Regions from separate parts of the Arthrobacter sp. OAP107 genome, predicted to be linked through region 2. Evidence: riboswitches for the same ligand, from Rfam matches in the RefSeq annotation. Region 2 holds a riboswitch; each other region holds the start of a gene.

Region 1 (6,073 bases), 310 kb from region 2:
CTGCCTCAACCTCGGCGGTGGTCATGGCGGTGGTGATCAGGTCCACGGGAACTCACTCTCGGCGTTGCTTGCAAAGTTTCAGCCGCGACGTGTTCCAGCTCACATCCGGTCAGGCTGCCAGTTAACCCGACTAGGTATCCTCTGGTCAACATTTGTTGCTTGAGGGTGACTTTTGTTGCGTGCTCCTCGGCGATCGGCTGGCAAATAAACGCCGCAGCGGCGGGTGCCGATGCACCCGCCGCTGCTGTATGAACCGTTTCGCCTGTTAGGCGTCCACGCGCCGCTTAGGCGTTCACCCGCACGTAAGTTGAGCCGGTGAGCCACCAGGCCGGGTGCACGATGGTTTCGTTGACACCGTTCATGCCGCTGCTGATGGCCTGCCCTCCGCCGATGTAGACACCGACGTGTCCGCCGCTGATCATCAGGTCGCCGGGCTGCGGTGCCGAAACCGGAGTGCCGTACTGGTAGAACTGCGCGGGCGCAAGGTCGCCGACGGACTTGCCGACGGACCGCAGGGCCTGTTCCACCAGGACGGTGCAGTCCTGGGTCGCACCGAGCTGTGCCCGGGCCGAGGCCACAATGGCTCCGCCCACGCCGCTGGCGGCGGGGGCGGTCGATGCTGCCGGGGTTATCGACGCGGAGGCGTTGTAGATTCCCATGCCGGCGGGCTCGGGGACGGCCGGGGCTGCCGGTGCGGCCGGAACGGCAGGTGCGGCCGGAACTTCGGGTACTGCGGGAGCTGCCGGAGCGGCAGGTACCGCGGGGGCTGCAGCTGCGCCCGGCCCCGGGATGAGGATCTGGTTGCCGGGATAAATAATCGACGCCAGTGACAGGCCGTTCTCTGCGAGCAGCGCATCGAGGTTGACGCCGTGGCGTGCCGCGATGGCCCCGAGGGTATCGCCGGGCACTACTGTGTGCGATGCTCCGGCCACAGCAGATCCGGCGTCTGCCGGGGCAGGGACTGCCGGCGCGGCCTGGGCCGGAGCGGCGAGCGCCTGGCCGGCGACTGACTGCACGGCGGCAGCGGCCGGGGCCGTGGCGGACTGGGCTGCACCGCCCGCCGGAGTCTCGGGCGCGTAGGCGCCTGCGTGGGCGGGTGCCCCGGCTCCGAAGAGGAGACCGGAAGCGACGGCGGCGGCGGCCGCCGGCTTGGCGACTGAGGCGGCATTGGACCTGAGGGAAAATTGCAGGCCCTGCAGGGCGACGGACGTGGTTGGGGTGGCGCGATGGCGCGCGGGCGTGGACTTACGTGACATGGTGATGTGCCTCTCCCATGCCTGCGGGGTTAGCTGTCGGGTTCGGGTGGGAGTCACCCGGTCCTGCCCGCTGCTTAGGCGGTGCGTCTGGACTTAACCCCTAGGCCTTGATGCGCAAGGCCGGTACTAACGTGGTTCCCCCGTCCCTGCCAGCTGTCATAGCGAACGGATCCCGGTCAGCGGCAGGGCTCGGCATTCTGCCCGGGAATGCCCTGAGCGGAACCAGGGCACCGGCCGAGGCTATCGCACATCCGCACCAAAAGTCACATTTGGGTAACGGCGGGAACATGGAAGAGCTTGGCATGGGTGCAGCTGCCAACACCCTACAGGGCCTTCACCGCACTCAGCACCTTTGTCAGGGATTCCTTGGCGTCGCCAAACAGCAGCGTGGTCTGCGGCTCGAACATCAGGTCGTTCTCGATCCCGGCGAACCCCGGCCGCATGGAGCGCTTGAGGAACACCACCTGGCGCGCATCCGCCACCTCGAGGATCGGCATCCCGTAGATCGGCGAGCCCGCGGTGGTCTTCGCGGCGGGGTTCACCACATCGTTCGCGCCCACCACCAGCGCGACGTCGGCGGTGCGGAATTCGGAGTTGATCTCGCCCATTTCCTTGAGTGATTCGTAGGGCACATTGGCCTCGGCGAGGAGCACGTTCATGTGCCCGGGCATGCGGCCCGCCACGGGATGGATGGCGAAGTCCACGCGGATTCCCCGGGATTCCAGGGCCAGTGCCAGCTCTGCCGCGGTGTGCTGACCCTGGGCTACGGCCAGCCCGTAGCCGGGAACGATGATGACGCGCTGAGCATAGCCCAGCAGCACCGCCACGTCCTCCGCGCTCGACGAGCGGACCGGACGGTCGCTCACCGCGGTGGATCCCGCCGTCGAACCTCCCCGGAAGGCGCCGAACAGGATGCCGGCTACGCTGCGGCCCATGGCCGCGGCCATCGCCCGGGTGAGGATGGTGCCCGACGCGCCCACCAGCGTACCGGCCACCACCAGGAGCACGTTTCCCAGCACCAGACCGGACGCGGCAACGGCCAGGCCGGTGAACGCGTTGAGCAGCGAGATGACGATCGGCACATCGGCGCCGCCCACCGGCAGCACCAGCAGCACGCCTGCCACCAGGCCCAGCAGCAGGAGCAGCAACGCCAGGACGAGCGACCCTCCCGTCACGACGGCGACTGCGGCACCAACCGCGGCGAGCAGCACCGCCCCCATGAGCACCGGCAGCCCGGGGAACACCACGGGGCGGGTGGTCATGAGCTCCTGCAGCTTCGCGAACGTCACGGCTGAGCCGGCGAAGGAGACCGCGCCCACCAGCAGGGTGAAGACGACTGCGACGCGCACCCAGGCGTCCTCGGCATGCGGCAGTTCCAGCAGCGCCACGAGCGCGGCGGCGCCGCCGCCCACACCGTTGAAGAGGGCGACGAGCTGCGGCATCTGGGTCATCTTGACGCGCCTGGCCACGGGGGCGGCCACACCGGAACCGACGACGATGGCACCCAGGATCAGGGGGACGTTGTCCAGCCGGGTCGAGAAAAAGACGGTCACGACGGCGACCAGCGCACCGAAGGCGCCGATCAGGTTGCCGCGGCGGGCCGTACGCGGCGAGTTCAGGCCCTTCAGGGCCAGGATGAAGAAGACAGCGGCCGCGAGGTAGAGCAGGGCAGTGACGTTGGGGTCGAGGAGGGTCACCGCGTGGCCTCCGTGTTCTCCTTGGTTTCACTCTGGGTCGCATTCCGAGCCGGTTTATCTGGTTTATCCGGTTTGCGGCCGCGGAACATCTCAAGCATGCGGTCGGTCACCACGAAGCCGCCCACCAGGTTCGCCGTGGCAAGAACGACGGCGAGCAGCGCCACCGCGAGGACCCAGGGGTGCGTGGCCTGGCCGGCGACGATGATGGCGCCCACCAGGATGATCCCGTGGATCGCGTTGGCGCCGGACATCAGGGGCGTATGCAGTGTGCTGGAAACCTTGGACACCACTTCGAAGCCGACAAACACCGCAAGCACGGTGATGGTCAGCAGGCTGATGCCGTCCATCAGACCACCCCTTCGTTTTCCGACGCCGTCACTGGGTCTTCCGCCATCTCGTCTGCGAGTTCGCTGCCTGTCCCGTCGGCCATGTCCCCTGGCGCGTCGGCTGATGCATCTCCCGGCGCGTGCCCGCCGGCGAGTGCGGCGAGAGCCTCGGCCGTCGGCGGATGCCGCACCACGCCGTCGTGTGTCAGGCAGGCACCCGCTATCACGTCGTCGTCGAAGTCCGGGAGTACCGTCCCGTCCCTGGTCATCAGGGCCAGCAGGTTCGCAACGTTCTTTGCGTAGAGCCGGGAGGCGTCCGTGGGCATGGCGGACGGCGCGTCCTTGAGGCCGACGACGGCGACGGTCCCCTTGCCGTCGGCGGTGGGGACGTGGATGTCCCGGCCGGGGACGGACCCCTCGACGTTGCCGCCTGACTCCGCGGCGAGGTCGACGACGACCGATCCCGGGCGCATGCCCTGCACCATTTCACGGGTCACGAGGAGCGGTGCGTGCCTGCCGGGGACGGCCGCGGTGGTGATCAATACGTCGGCGTCGGCGACATGCGGCGCCAGCAGCTGGCGCTGCAGGGCGCCGCGGTCGGCGCTGAGTTCGCGGGCGTACCCGCCGGCTGCCTCGGCCGTCTCCAGGTCCAGTTTGATGAAGGTGCCGCCCATGGACGTGACTTCTTCCGCCGAGGACGGCCGGATGTCATTGGCAGAGACGCGGGCGCCGAGCCGCTTCGCCGTTCCGATCGCCTGCAGCCCGGCCACGCCGACGCCGAGAACCAGCACCCGCGCCGGCGGGACGGTCCCGGCGGCCGTCATGTACAGCGGGAAAAAGCGGGGCAGGCGGATGGCGGCTTCGAGGACGCAGCGGTAGCCGGCCACGAGGGCCTGCGAGGAGAGGGCGTCCATGGACTGGGCCCGGGAGATGCGCGGCACGAGCTCCAGCGCGAAGGACGTGACCCCGCCTTCGGCGAGCGCCCTCACGGTGGCGAGTTCGGACGACGGCGAGGCCAGCCCCACGGTAACGGCACCTCGCCTCAGGGCTGTCGCCGTCGGAAGTTCCAGCGGACGGACGTGCACCAGGATATCCAGCCCGGCGGGATCGAGGTCGGGGACGATCTGGGCACCTGCCTGGCGGTATTCGTCGTCGGCATGCCCGGCGGAGACACCCGCCCGGGATTCGACCAGCACCTCCAGGCCCAGTTCCGCCAGCTGCTTTACGGTTTCCGGCGTCGCAGCGACCCGCCGTTCGCCTTCCCGGCGCTCCCGCGCTATGCCCAGCTTCACCCGCCACGTCCTTCCAACGGGTGCAGCGGCCCCTGCTCCCTGGAATTTCCGGGCCTTGGGGCCCGGACGGACGGAGCGGCGCTGCTGCACGTAGTTGGCTAGAGTCTATGGCCCACGGGCGCGTGGCGGGAGGGTGCTACCGCCCGCTGGAGAAGTCTGACGAAATGCGCTCTGCCGTGGCGACGATTTCCTTCCGCACAGACTCGAGGTAAGCCTGGGGGTCCGGCTTCGCGGCCACCGACTGTGCCTGCAGAGATACGTTGACGGCTGCCACGACTTTGCGGCCGTGGTAAACCGGCGCGGCCACGGACATCAGCCCCAGTTCGAGCTCCTGGTCCAGCAGGCACCAGCCTTGGGCCCGGACTTTGTCGAGGACGGCCAACAGCTCTTTCACCGTGCCGACCGCGCGCGGGGTGAGCGGTTTGATCTCAGCCGCCGCCAGGTATTCCTTCAGCTGTTCCGGGGGGAGCCCGGCGAGCAGGACCCTCCCCATCGACGTCGCATAGGCGGGGAACCTGGTGCCCACGGTGATGCCGATCGTCATAATCCGGCGGGTGGTTACCCTGGCGATGTAGGCGATGTCGGTCCCGTCCAGCACCGCCGCCGACGTCGACTCCCCCAGTTTCAGCGACAGCTCTTCAAGGTGCGGCTGGGCCAGCTGCGGCAGGGATAGCCCGGAAAGGTAGGCGTAGCCGAGCTGCAGGACCTGGGCTGTGAGCGCGAAGGTCTTGCCGTCGGTCCTGACGTAGCCCAGCTCCACCAGGGTGTGCAGGAACCGCCGGGCCGTGGCACGCGTAAGGTCCGTGCGGGCGGCGACCTCGGTGAGCGTCATGTCGGCATGCTCGGTGTCGAACGCGCGGATGACCGCGAGGCCACGCGCCAGGGACTGCACGTACTGGTCGCTCGCCGCCGGCGTCCCTTCCTTCCGCGGGCGGCCCGCCCGGGGCGTGGTCCCTGCTGCTGCGTCGGTCATGGTTACCAATCCTAATCGGCGCGAACGGACACTTCCGGACCCGCCCGAAGCGCGGGTTACTGCTCGACGGCGGGGGCTGCTGTGAGGGGGACGGGGACCAGGGCCTGGAGTTCTTCGAGGGTGCAGCCGAAGGTTTCGCGGACCTTCACACCGTCGGGCCCGGTGAGGAACACGGCCTTGTCGGTGTAGACGCGGGTGACGCAGCCGACGCCGGTGAGCGGGTAGGTGCAGGATTCCACGATCTTGGAGGCGCCTTCGCGGGTCAGGAGTGTCATCATCACGAACACGTCCTTGGCACCGGTGGCCAGGTCCATCGCGCCGCCCACGGCCGGGATCGCGTCGGGAGCCCCGGTGTGCCAGTTGGCGAGGTCACCGGTCGCGGAGACCTGGAACGCGCCCAGGACGCAGATGTCCAGGTGCCCGCCGCGCATGATCGCGAACGAGTCGGCGTGGTGGAAGTAGGACGCCCCGGGGAGTTCGGTGACGGGGATCTTGCCGGCGTTGATGAGGTCCTCATCGATCTGGTCCC
Region 2 (6,073 bases):
CAGGGCCACATCGCCCTTGGCCAGGAATGCCATCACGTTGGAGGCCGTGCCGGAGGGCGCGCAGCCGACGAGGATGAGGCCGACGGCGAGTGCGGGCTCCAGGTGGAGAAGGGTGGCGATCATCCAGCCCGCACCGGGCATGATCACGTAGTGGGCCACGATGCCCAGCACCACGGCCCAGGGCCTGCGGGCAACGGCCGTGAAGTCCGGCGGCGTCAGCGTCAGGCCCATGCAGAACATGATGATTCCCAGCAGGTACGGGACCGCCGGGCCGAGGGGTTTGAAGGCACCGGGAAGCAGGAACCCGGCGAAGCCGGCTGCGAGGACCAGAAGGGGGAAGACGGTCACCGCGACGCGCGCAATCCTGGCTTCCGCGGCGAGGGCCGGGTTCAGGGGTTCCGCGTCGTGCTCCGTGGCCGAGGGAGCGGATACAGGGCCTTTTGTTGCCTCAAGCATTCAATAATGCTGGCACCGGAGCGCCGTAGCGGCCAATTCATGACTGATGTCAGACAAATGTGTCGTACCCGCAAAATTCTTCGTGGCACGGCGGGACCCTGATCGTTCCCGGTGCGATACTGGATTGCACTGGATCGGCATTCAAGGGGACGGAATGATCCTAGACACGGCGACACTGCGGGTTGCCTTCGCGGCGATGGCCCTGGTCCTGGCGCTGCTGTTCTACTTTTCGACCTTCCGCAGCACCCGCTCGCCCTACAGCGCCTGGTGGTGCGCCGCCCTGCTCCTGTTCCTCTCCGGCTCGGCAGCATTCCTGCTCAACGGCACGCCGCAGCAGGTCTGGGCCAATCCGCTGGGCAACTTCCTGCTGGTGTCCGGCGCTGCAGGTGTCTGGGCCGGGGCGCGGTCCCTCCGGAACCTGAAGTACAACCTCTGGCTGTCCGTTGCGCTGCCGGTCATCGTCGGTGCCGCCGCCGGCGTCGACAGCCCGGGATCCAACACGTGGGCCGGCGGTGCTGTTTTCCTGGCGTCGATGGCCGTGCTTATCGGGCTGGCTTCGCACGAACTGTGGCGGCTTGAACCCGGCTACTCCCGGGTGCGGATCCCCATGGCCATCGCGGCCGGCGGGGTGGCCTTCTTCTACTCCTGCCGCCTGGTGGTGTTCCTGATCCAGGGGCCTAACGGTCCCGTTTTCACTGCTTACTTCGGGTCCGCGGTGACCACCATGGTCACCATGGTGCTCCTGGTGGTGGTTTCCTTCAGCATGGCGGGGTTGAGCACCGAGCAGCAGACCCGGGCGCTGCGGACAGTGGCCACCCAGGACGGGCTCACGGGGCTGCTTAACCGCGGCGCCTTCCTGGAGGCGGCCGCAGAAGAACTGGAACGCAGCAGGGCCGCCAACAGCGGCGGCTCGCTGATCCTCGCCGACCTCGACCACTTCAAGTCGGTCAACGACACCTTCGGCCATGCGGCGGGGGACCTGGCCCTGCAGGCGTTTGCCGCGGCGTGCAGCGCATCGGCGCGGTCCACGGACGTCGCGGGGCGCTACGGCGGTGAGGAGTTCATCCTCCTGCTTCCAGGCGCCGGGCCCAAGAGCGCGGAAATCATCGCGGGCGAAATCAGCAGGAGGCTGGCAGCGCAACATATTCCGGAGTTGCTGCGGATGCCGACCGTCAGCTACGGCATTTCCACCTACAATGCGAAAACCGCCGACCTCGACGAGGTGATCGCGGCCGCAGACGTCGCCCTGTATGAAGCCAAATCGCAGGGTCGGAACCGCACGGTCAGGGGTTGAGGCGGGTTCTGCCGCCTTAAAAGCAGGCGCCGGATCCGGAATGCATGGGGGACAATCCGGATCCGGTGATCCTGACTCGCAGCCGGAGACTGCCGTCTTTCATCAGGCACAGCCATGGTGTTCCGCAGTCCTTGTAGAAAGGTAGGAGCACCTTGGGGTGGCCGTGTTCCGCCGCCCCCAAGGCAGCGGAACACGGCGGTTTTCAGGTCTGCCGGGCCGCGCGGCTGCTAGGCCGCGCGCACGAACGTAACTGGGCCCGTGGCAGTGAGCCAGGACAGCGGGTGGGCCATGGTGGCATTGATGCCGTTCATGCCGCCGCTGATGACCTTGCCGCCGCCGGCGTAGATCGCCACGTGGCCGGACTGGACCACCATGTCGCCGGGCTGCGGGGTGGAAACCACCTTGCCGTAGCTCAGGAACTGCATCGGGGCCAGGTCACCCACGTGGATGCCAGCGGCGCCGAGGGCCTTCTCCACCATGGCGGTGCAGTCCTGTGTGATGCCGATCTGGGCGTAGGCCGAGGCCAGCATGGCTGCGTTGACGCCTGCAGCAGCCTTGACCGGCGCCTTCGGCGCGGGAGCCGCGGCCTTCACGGCGACCTTGGGCGCGGGAGCCGCAGCCTTGACGGCGACCTTCGGTGCGGGCGCGACAGCGGCAGGTGCCGCGGCCTTCTTGACTGCCGGCTTTGCGACGACGACAGGTGCTGCCACCGCCGGAGCGGGTGCGGACTTGACCGCAGGGCGCTCAAAGTCGATCTTGACGCTGGAGGCGGCGCTCAGCGGAGCCTGAACCTGGCCTGCCGTCGCGAAGACGCCGGCGGGAGCCTGGGCCTGCTGGGCCGGAGCGTTGGCGGCATTGGCCGCGACGCTGCCGGTGAAGGCCAGGCCGGATGCTGCAAGGATGGCCGCAGCACGGCGGCCAGAAATAAAGCGGAACGACATGAAGAAGCCTCTCCCGATGCCTGCGAGGTGAGCTGTCGGATTCGGATGGGAGGCACCCGGCCGCGGTCCTGAGCGTGGTCAGGAGCTGTGCGGCTTCACCCCAAGGCCCGCTTCAAGCGGGCCAAAAAGTGGTTTCCCCGTCTCTGCCGGACATGGGTCAGCGGTTGGTTCCTCGGGCTGCGGCAGAGTTAGGCAATCAGCGCGGGAGTGCCTCCTCGATGAAAAAGGCACGTTTTCCACCGTACGGGAGGCTCCAGGCAATGTCACATTAAGGTAACGGGGCCGTGTCGTTCACGTCGCGTTCGCCCGCGTCAGATATGGGTTCAGGGTGTAATTAGTGTGGCGAACCTCACTCTGCGGCGTTGAGCTTTCCGGCGAGCCGTTCCCGCATTTGGATGCTGGCCGAGTTAAGGCCGATCAGTTCCACCTCGCGGCCGTGCCTCCGGTACTTCTCAGTGACGGAGTCCAGCGCAGCGATGGTGGAGGCATCCCACAGGTGGGAGGCGTGCAGGTCGATGACCACGCTGTGGATGTCCGGCTCGGCGTCGCGGGCGTAGTCGAACTGAGTGTAGAGGTCGTTGGAGGAGGCGAAGAACAGTTCGCCGTCCACCGTGTAGGTGGCCACCGTCCGGCCGTTGAGCTCCACCTCCGTCCGCTCCACGGTGGCGAAATGGGCCACCCGGCGGGCGAACATCGCCATCGCTGCCAGCACCCCGACGCCGACGCCGATCGCCAGGTTGTGAGTGACCACCACCGTGCCCACCGTGATGAGCATGACTGCGGTTTCCGATTTGGGCATCCGCCTCAGCGTTGCCGGTGCAACGGAGTGCCAGTCGAAGGTGATGGCCGAGACGAAGATCATCACAGCCACCAGTGCCGCCATGGGGATGAGGCCCACGATGTCGCCCAGGGTAACCACCAGGACCAGCAGGAACGCCCCGGCGAGGAACGTCGACACCCGGCTCCGGGCGCCGGAACCCTTGACGTTGATCATGGTCTGCCCGATCACCGCGCAGCCGCCCATGCCGCCCAGAAACCCCGTGACGATGTTGGCCACGCCCTGGCCCCAGGATTCGCGGGTCTTGTTGGAGCGGGTATCGGTGATGTCGTCCACGAGCTTGGAGGTCATTAGTGATTCCAACAGGCCCACCAGCGCCATGGACAGCGAGAACGGGGCGATGGTCTGGAAGGTTTCCCACGTCAGGGGCACATTCGGGATAAACAGCGTCGGCAGGCTTTCCGGCAGCTGGCCCTTGTCCTGGACGGTGGGAACGTCAACGCCGGCCACCACGGCGAAGACCGTCAGGAGGACGATGGCCACCAAAGGCGACGGCACCGCCGTCGTAATCCGGCGGAAGCCGACGACGATCAGGAGGCCCGCGGCGACCAGCGGATACACGGGCCAGGGAACCCCGAGCAGTTCCGGCAGCTGGGCCATGAACACGAGGATGGCCAGGGCGTTCACGAAGCCCACCATCACCGAACGCGGGATGAAGCGCATGAGCCGGGTGACGCCCAGGACGGCGAGCAGGATCTGGAACACCCCGGCGAGGATCACCGCGGCGATCAGGTGGTCCAGTCCATGGCTGCGCATCAGCGGCGCGATCACCAGGGCGACGGCGCCCGTTGCGGCCGAGATCATCGCCGGCCGGCCGCCCACGAAGGAGATGGTGACGGCCATGGTGAACGAGGCGAACAGCCCGATCCGGGGATCCACGCCGGCGATCACGGAGAACGCGATGGCTTCCGGAATGAGGGCAAGGGCCACCACCAGTCCGGCGAGGGCCTCGGTCTTGAGGCGCCGCGGGGAACGGAGCGTGGCCCGGACGGACTGGAGCTGTTCGGGCTTCATGGAACTCTATTTCTTGGTCTGGCGGTAGCGCTCGATCTGCTTCAGCCGCCGCAGGAGGCTGTCGCGCCGCGGGTGGGGAACGGCGTCGGGCGCCTCGGCGGTGAGGTCGATGTGTTTGGTGCCGTACTGCCACAGCAGGAGGTCATCCAGGAGGCGGTCCGGGCCGGGGGAGTAGCGGTGGTCCAGGGCCCTGCGGACCTCGGTGATCCGGTTGGCGCTGAGCAGGCCGGCAAGCTGCACGGTCTGCTTGAGTCCGTGGGCCGCCAGGAGTTCAGCCGCCCATCCCCAGTCATCATCTACTTTACGGTCTACGTGCGGGAGCAGGGTGCGCCAGACGTCGCGGATCCGGTTGGGAGTGAGCTGCGCCGCGCCCTCGCCGTCCACGTCCCAGTAGCTGCGGACCTCCTCGTACCGCTCATGCAGGTCCGCGAAGGCGCTCTCCACGGTCTCCAGCATTGCCGCGGTGGCCGTGAACTGGCGGTCGAAATGGGGCGTCCAGGCCCGCGGGTCCTCGGCCTTGAACCGGATGTCGTGCTCGATCTCGCTCCAGGCGTGGGCGAAGACGGTGCGGATCTGGCATTCAAAGAAGTAGCTGCCGTTGGGCGGTACCTCAGGGTTGAAAACCTGCTGGTAGTTCTTCACCACGTCGTTCTGGATGGTGCGAAGGATCAGGTGCCGGCTGGAGTAGCCGTAGGTGCCGGATTCGATGGAGCCGATGTCCTTTTCGCGGTCCCCGCGGCAGTCGAAGAGGTGCCGCTGACGCTTGATCAGATTGGCCACCAGGGCGTTCTCCGCCGGCAGCTTGGTGATGACGCGCACGCCCACCATGTCGTTCAGGGTCCGGAAGGGGTCCGGGAACTTCAGGAGCCGCGGGCCGCCCGGTTCCAGCGGCTCCTCGGTCCGGGAGATCTTCTCCCGGAAGGAATCCACCGACTTGGTCCGGCCGGTGACGAACAGCGGCGTGACCTCGGTGTCCTTGAGCATGGTCCGCAGGATCTGCAGGACTTCCCGCGTGACAAGTTTCAGGGCAGGCCGGACGCGCTCGTAGAGTTCCACGCTTTCCTGCACGGAGTCGCGCTGAGTGACGTCCAGGCGATCCCAGTTGCTTGCCATGGGTCCAAACTATCAAGGCGGTGCGACAGCGCACCGGTGACACCCCTGCCACTGCAGCCCCTTCTGCCCCAGAGAAGCGGCGTCCATGTAGGCTCGGCACATGGCTGTTGTGCGCCGTCGTGCCCTGCAGGCCCGGACCCCGGGTGTGCGGGCGGCGGCAAGGAGGGGCCCGGCGCCCCGTTCGAAGGATCCTAGGAGGATGCAGTGAAGCGGCAGAAGTACCACTACGGTGACCACCCCAGCCAGTGGGGCGAGCTCTTCCTGCCGGAGACACCTGCCGCCCGCAACGGCAGGCGGCCATCCCCGCGCGGCATCGTAGTGGTGATCCACGGCGGCTACTGGCGTTCGCAGTACGGTGCCGAGCTGGGCGAACCCCTGGCGAAGGACCTCGCGGCGCATGGCATCGTGGCCTGGAAC
Region 3 (6,073 bases), 560 kb from region 2:
GCCGGCTAAACCACACCACAGTCCCGCACCACACCCAAAGTTCGCCGCCGGAGGTCTTCCGGAGGGCAGTGCGCCCCGGTTAGCCTGTGCACCATGGACTGGAAACTTGAACTCGTGTTCGTCCCCGTGTCCGATGTGGACCGCGCCAAGGACTTCTACGTCAACAAGGTCGGTTTCAACGCCGACTACGACGAGCGGCCCATGGACGGCCTGCGCTTCGTCCAGCTGACCCCGCCTGGCTCGGGCTGCTCGATCGCCATCGGGGAGGGCCTCAACGATGCCCCTCCGGGCACGGCTCCCAGCCTTCAGCTGGTGGTCAGCGACATCAACAAAGCCCACGACCAGCTCAAGGCGAACGGCGTGGACGTCAGTGACGTGGACGTCCAGGACTGGGGCCACTTCGTCTACTTCGCCGACCCGGACGGCAACAAATGGGCAGTGCAGTACCTGCCCAACCGGCCGAACGGCTGAACCCGAACAGCGCGTCTGGGGACAGGATGAGGCAGGATGGAAGGCATGAGCTTTCCTGCCGAGTCCGCCACCATCACGCTGACAGCCCGTGCCGTCCTGTTCGACATGGACGGCACGCTCGTTGATTCCACAGCCATCGTGGAGCGCGTGTGGACCGAATTTGCCGGGCGCTACGGCCTTGATATCGCCGAAATCCTCCGCACCTCCCATGGAGTGCAGGCGCTGGATACGGTCCGCCGCTTCGCTCCGGAGGGCGCCGATATCCACGCGCTGGCCGCCGAGCTGGGACGCATGGAACTGACCGAGACCGACGGCATTGTCGCGGTGCCGGGGGCGCTGCAGCTGCTGGAGTCGCTGCCGGCCGACGCCGTGGCCCTGGTGACGTCGGCTTCGCGCGACCTCGCCACCGTCCGGATGGCGGCGGCCGGGGTGGAGCTTCCGGCGGCGGTGATCACCTCCGAGGACGTGTCCCGCGGCAAGCCGCACCCCGAGGGCTACCTGCTTGGCGCGTCCCTGCTCGGGGCCGACCCCGCGGAAGCAGTCGTGTTCGAGGACGCTCCCGCCGGCATCGCCGCAGGAGTCGCCGCCGGCATCCGGACCGTCGCGGTGGGCCCGAACACCGGCGTCCTTCCCGACGGCGTGCTTCACATTCCGGACTACACCTCCGTGTCCGCGTCGGTGGAAACCGGCGAGGACGGGCGCCCGGCGATCTCCCTGCGCCTGTAGCCCCGCGCGTCCAGCCCAGAGGCCGCACGGACAGGCCCCGTCAGGACAGATCGTAGACCGTGGCGCCGCCGACGGTTTCGGCTGGTGCCCAGGAGGCCGCCCATGCCGCACCCTCGGCCGCCGAATCCGCCCGGGGTACGGGTGGAGTTTGCCGTGCCGGGATTCGCGAGCGTGCCCGGCCCGGCCAGCGTTCCCTGCCGGCCAAAGTTACCCAGCCCGGCGAAGTTGCCGCGGGTTCCCGTTGCGGCCGGTCCGGCGCTGACGATCGCACCGGAATGCGCAGTTGCCGCGGTGGTGAGGGAGTGGGCCAGCGGCGCGGCGAGTGCCGCGGCAACAGCGGCAGCCGCCGTCTTGCGCCGCAGCGCCTTGCCAGCCCCGCCGGAAGGCGCGAACGGGAGCAGCAGCAGGACCACGGCCTCCAGCGCGGAGACCAGAACCAGCCAGCGGAGCCAAGGGACATAGGCAGGGGAGCGGCCCAGCAGCTGGAAGGCCACGGCGCCGGCGGCTGCCACCGCTGCGGCGAGCGGCACCGCCGCTGCCGGCAGGGAACGGCGCTGCCAGAGCAGGACGCCGCCGAGGCCCGCGAGGCCGGCGATTCCCGGTGCCAGGGCCACCATGTAGTACGGATGGATGATGCCGGCCATGAAGCTGAACGTCAGCCCGGTGACCACCACCCACAGGCCCCAGATCACCGCCGAGGCCCGGACAGCATCCGTCCGCGGAGCCCGCCTGCCGATCCACAGCAGGGCGCCGGCGAGGATCAGGACGGACGGCAGCGGCCTTGAGCGTGCCGTCGGTGCTCGCGTTGTCCGCAACCGTGATCCGGAACGAGTGCGTGAAGGTGCCTCGCAGGTAGGCGTGGAGCCGGCGCAGGCACTCCCCCAGGTCGCGCTCCTCGTTGTAGACCGGGATGGTCACGTCCAGGACCGGTACCGCGGTGGAGGTGTCGATGGGCGACCGCCGCGTGTGCTTGATGAGGGTGTGCACCGGGGCGTGTCCGGCCGCGCCGGCTCCATGGGGCGAGTGCGGCTGGAGGTGCAGCGGTGGGTGCGGCTGGGTTCCGGAGTCCTGGTCAGTGATGGTCATGCACCAACAGTGGCGGCCGCTGTTATGAGGGTTTTAGGGCGAAGCTGTGCAGGGGCTGTGGAAGTATTTCGGTTGCGTTTTCCGAACGGCGGCGGCCGCATTTCTGCACCTCTTTTTCCGCCGCGGGAAGCCTGGGACAGCAAAAGGGCCCCGGATCCTGGCGGATCAGGGGCCCTGGCGCTCAAGCCGGGCGCCCTAAAGCGGTGCAGAAATGCTCGCCGTCAGCCGGTCCGGCCGCGGCAACCGGTCAGTACCAGTTGTGGGCGAGGTGCCAGTTCAGCGCGCCACACGGGGAGTCGTAGCGCTCCTTGATGTAGTCCAGGCCCCACTTGATCTGGGTGCGGTAGTTGGTGCGGTAGTCCGCCCCGGCGGTCGCCATCTTCTCGGCGGGCAGTGACTGCACGATGCCGTAGGCGCCGCTGCTCGCGTTGGTGGCCGTCGTGCGCCATTCCGATTCCTTGGTCCAGAGCCGCTTCAGGCACTGCATCTGGTCTGCGGACCAGCCGAAGGAGCCCAGCTTGCTGGCCGCGTAGGCCTGGGCGCCGGCGGGATCGTTCAGGGCAACAGGCGCAGCGGCCTTCGCGGGAGCGACCTTGGCGGCCACCTTGACGGCGGGCGCGGCCTTGGCAGCCGGAGCGGCCTTCGGTGCAGCTTTGGTGACTGCCTTCGGAGCCGCAGCCTTGGTGGCCTTGGGGGCAGCCTTGGCGGTGGCTTTGGTGGCTGACTGCGGTGCGATGGACGCCGCGGACGGGGCCGGGAAGGCGGAGATCAGCGTTCTGTCGAAGCTCAGCGTCTGCCCGGCGTCAGCGATGGCCGCGGCCGGCTCGGCGGCGGAAGGCGTAGCCTGGTCGGCCGCGTGGCCGGCAGCGCCGACGCCGATGAGTACGGCGGCGGCAGTAGTCAGGACGGCTGCCCGGCGCCCGAAGGACGGAAGGCCTGCCGCGAAACGGCCAAGGCCAGTCTTAGGCTTGGCAGGCTCGGCGCGGTGACGGGAAATCTTGGTGCCGGACTGCTTGGAGGCGCGTTCAGGGCGCGCCTGAGTCTTAAATTCAGACATGGTGGATTGCCTCTCAACACCTGCGGAGTTAGCTGTCGGGTTCGGATGAGGTCATCCGGCCGCACGGAAAATTCACGTGTCGGCTTCACCCCAAGGGCTGATGCGGAAAGCCCGGGACTCTGGTTCCCCCGCCTCTGCCTGATCTAAGCGGAATCCGGGAAGCGGCAGAGCTGGGCGTCAATCCGGACATGCGGCTCTAGTGGCGGCCGCACGCTATCGACGGTACAGGAGGCTTTTGATTAAGTCACATTTAGGTAACGGGAGTCATGGCGTCGGCGCGGCGCCTTGCGCGGGCAGCCGGACGGCAAATTCCGTCCGGCCGTGCCGGGACGTGACCTCCACCGTGCCGCCGTGCGCTTCCACGATTGACTGCACGATGGACAGGCCCAGCCCGCTGGTTCCCTCTGCCGAGGCCACCCCCGGTTCTCCCTGCGAAGCCCCTGGTTCTCCCCGCGAATCCGCGGTATGGAGGGCCGTGCCCGCGGTTGCTCCCACGGCGGCGGAGCCCATCGCCGCTGCGGATGCAGGCGCCAGGGGTGACTGAACCGGTGTCGCACGTGAGGCGTCTGCGCGGGCGAAGCGCGCGAAGACCTTGTCCACGAATTCGGGCGGGATGCCGGCGCCGTCGTCCGTGACAGTAATCACAGCGCTGCCGTCGGCCGAACGCATCACTCCGGTCGTCACCGTAGTGCCGGGCGGGGTGTGCTTGCGGGCATTGGAGAGCAGGTTCACGAGGACCTGGTGCAGCTGGGAGGCATCGCCCCGGACGGACACCGGTTCCTCGGGAAGGTCGAGGTGCCACGCCCGGTCCGGCGCCATGACTTTCTCGTCGCTGACCGTCTCGATCACGAGCTGCGTGAGGTCGACATCGCTGAGCTTGAGCGGCTGGCCCTCGTCGAGCCGGGCGAGCAGCAGGAGATCCTCCACCAGCGCGGTCATGCGCTCCGACTGGCTCTGCACGCGTGCAAGCGAGCGCTGGCCGTCCAGGGTGAACTTTTCCGTCATGCGCATCAGCTCGGTGTAGCCGCGGATGGCCGTGAGCGGCGTCCGGAGCTCGTGCGAGGCGTCCGCCACGAACTGCCGCACCTTCATTTCGCTTTCCTGCCGCGCTTCCAGCGCGTTGGAGACGTTGTCCAGCATCTGGTTCAGGGCGTGCCCCACACTGCCCACTTCGGTTCCGGGATGGGCGTTCGACGGCGGGACGCGGACGGCGAGTGCCACCTCGCCGGCATCCAACGGCAGGCGCGACACCTGCGTGGCCACCTCGGAGAGCTGCTCCAGCGGCTTCATGGTGCGGCGGATGAGCACCGTCCCGGCCAGACCGATCAGCACGAGTCCGCCCAGCGAGACGATGGTGATGGTCCAGACCAGCGACGTCAGGGTGCTCTGCTTCTCGGCCACGGGAAGCCCGGTCACCATGACGTCGCCATAGGGCGTCTGGGCGGCAACAAGACGGTAGGCCCCGGTGGACAGGGTGCGGTCGACGGGGATGCCGTCGCGGCGGAGCTCCAGGAGGGTCTGGTTGTCGGCGGCCGAGAGCGGTTTGCGGGTGGCATCCGATGCCAGGAAGCCGGCGCTGACCTGCCCGGACTGGATCCTGGCCACGAGGGTGCCCACCCGCTGGCCCCGGCCTTCGAGGGGGTCGGGCCTGTTGCCCGCGGAACCGAGCGGTGGGCGGCCAAAGTCCCGGGCCCTGTCAGCGGCTCCGGTGAGTTGATCGTCGAGCTGACGGGTCAGGAAGGAGTCCATTGAGGCGTAGCTGAAGAGGCCGATAGCAGCGCAAATGGCCACCAGAAGCGCCATGGCGACGAGGACCAGACGGGTGCGCAGGTGCCAGGTACCGGGCTTCAGCCAGCTTCGGCGCTGGGTACGGACTGCACCGGAAAGGTTTGCCACGGCCTACTCTGCCGGCTTGATGACGTAACCCGCGCCGCGGACCGTGTGGATCATCGGCGGGTGCACGGCATCCACTTTCTTGCGCAGATAGGAGATGTACAGCTCCACGATGTTGGCCTGGCCGCCGAAGTCGTAGTTCCACACCCGGTCTAGGATCTGGGCCTTGCTGACCACACGCTTGGGGTTCTCCATGAGGTAGCGCAGCAGCTCGAACTGGGTGGCGGTCAGCTGCAGTTCGTCGCCGGCGCGGGTGACTTCGCGCGTGTCGAGGTTCAGGACGAGGTCGCCCACAACGAGCTCGGCGGAATCCATGGCGGCCACGCCGGAGCGCTGGACCAGCCGGTGCAGGCGCAGCAGGACTTCCTCCATGCTGAACGGCTTGGTGACGTAGTCGTCGCCGCCCGCGGCGAGGCCCAGGATGCGGTCCTGCACCGCGTCCTTGGCGGTGAGGAACAGGGCCGGGACCTCCGGCGCGAAGGCGCGGATCCTGCCGAGGAGCTCGACGCCGTCGAATCCGGGAAGCATCACGTCAAGCACCAGCACGTCCGGGCGGAACTCCTTGGCGAGTTTCACGGCCTCGGGGCCGTCGGCAGCGACGGCGACCGACCAGCCGGCCATGCGCAGGCCCATGCTCATGAGTTCCGAGAGGCTCGGCTCGTCGTCGACCACGAGGGCACGGATGGGGGATCCGTCCGGGTGGGTCAGCTGGGGAAGGTTGTTGGTCATGGAGTGCGAAGTGGCCATGTGACAACTCTCCGTCCTGGTGTTTAGCCGCCGCTTTGGCAACCCTGTGCGCCGGCTGTGAATCCCAGCCTAGCGAGCTGAAAGGCGCCGTGT

What was found. A riboswitch is a leader RNA that binds a small molecule or an ion and turns the genes downstream of it on or off. The one in region 2 is predicted to bind cyclic di-AMP.
Region 1: another riboswitch for cyclic di-AMP. It lies ahead of ABIE00_RS24045 (LysM peptidoglycan-binding domain-containing protein); the one in region 2 lies ahead of ABIE00_RS22590 (NlpC/P60 family protein).
Region 3: another riboswitch for cyclic di-AMP. It lies ahead of ABIE00_RS19990 (aggregation-promoting factor C-terminal-like domain-containing protein); the one in region 2 lies ahead of ABIE00_RS22590 (NlpC/P60 family protein).

The regions. Positions count from the first base shown of each region.
Region 1 covers NZ_JBEPOK010000001.1:5,230,094-5,236,166, reverse strand. Annotated here, with positions in the region: gene ABIE00_RS24050 (YybH family protein) at 1-46, opposite strand, end outside; gene ABIE00_RS24045 (LysM peptidoglycan-binding domain-containing protein) at 285-1,256, opposite strand; cyclic di-AMP (ydaO/yuaA leader) riboswitch at 1,262-1,421, opposite strand; gene ABIE00_RS24040 (NAD(P)(+) transhydrogenase (Re/Si-specific) subunit beta) at 1,580-2,953, opposite strand; gene ABIE00_RS24035 (NAD(P) transhydrogenase subunit alpha part 2) at 2,950-3,300, opposite strand; gene ABIE00_RS24030 (Re/Si-specific NAD(P)(+) transhydrogenase subunit alpha) at 3,300-4,571, opposite strand; gene ABIE00_RS24025 (IclR family transcriptional regulator domain-containing protein) at 4,708-5,544, opposite strand; gene ABIE00_RS24020 (3-oxoacid CoA-transferase subunit B) at 5,601-6,073, opposite strand, start outside.
Region 2 covers NZ_JBEPOK010000001.1:4,918,997-4,925,069, reverse strand. Annotated here, with positions in the region: gene ABIE00_RS22600 (bile acid:sodium symporter family protein) at 1-456, opposite strand, end outside; gene ABIE00_RS22595 (GGDEF domain-containing protein) at 611-1,750, shown strand; gene ABIE00_RS22590 (NlpC/P60 family protein) at 1,978-2,691, opposite strand; cyclic di-AMP (ydaO/yuaA leader) riboswitch at 2,695-2,860, opposite strand; gene ABIE00_RS22585 (SulP family inorganic anion transporter) at 3,041-4,543, opposite strand; gene ABIE00_RS22580 (GTP pyrophosphokinase) at 4,550-5,656, opposite strand; gene ABIE00_RS22575 (alpha/beta hydrolase) at 5,861-6,073, shown strand, end outside.
Region 3 covers NZ_JBEPOK010000001.1:4,360,003-4,366,075, reverse strand. Annotated here, with positions in the region: gene upp (uracil phosphoribosyltransferase) at 1-9, shown strand, start outside; gene ABIE00_RS20010 (VOC family protein) at 94-471, shown strand; gene ABIE00_RS20005 (HAD-IA family hydrolase) at 517-1,197, shown strand; gene ABIE00_RS20000 (hypothetical protein) at 1,128-2,012, opposite strand; partial or broken gene ABIE00_RS19995 (glycosyltransferase family 2 protein) at 2,032-2,283, opposite strand; gene ABIE00_RS19990 (aggregation-promoting factor C-terminal-like domain-containing protein) at 2,531-3,340, opposite strand; cyclic di-AMP (ydaO/yuaA leader) riboswitch at 3,346-3,500, opposite strand; gene ABIE00_RS19985 (sensor histidine kinase) at 3,605-5,236, opposite strand; gene ABIE00_RS19980 (response regulator transcription factor) at 5,240-5,980, opposite strand.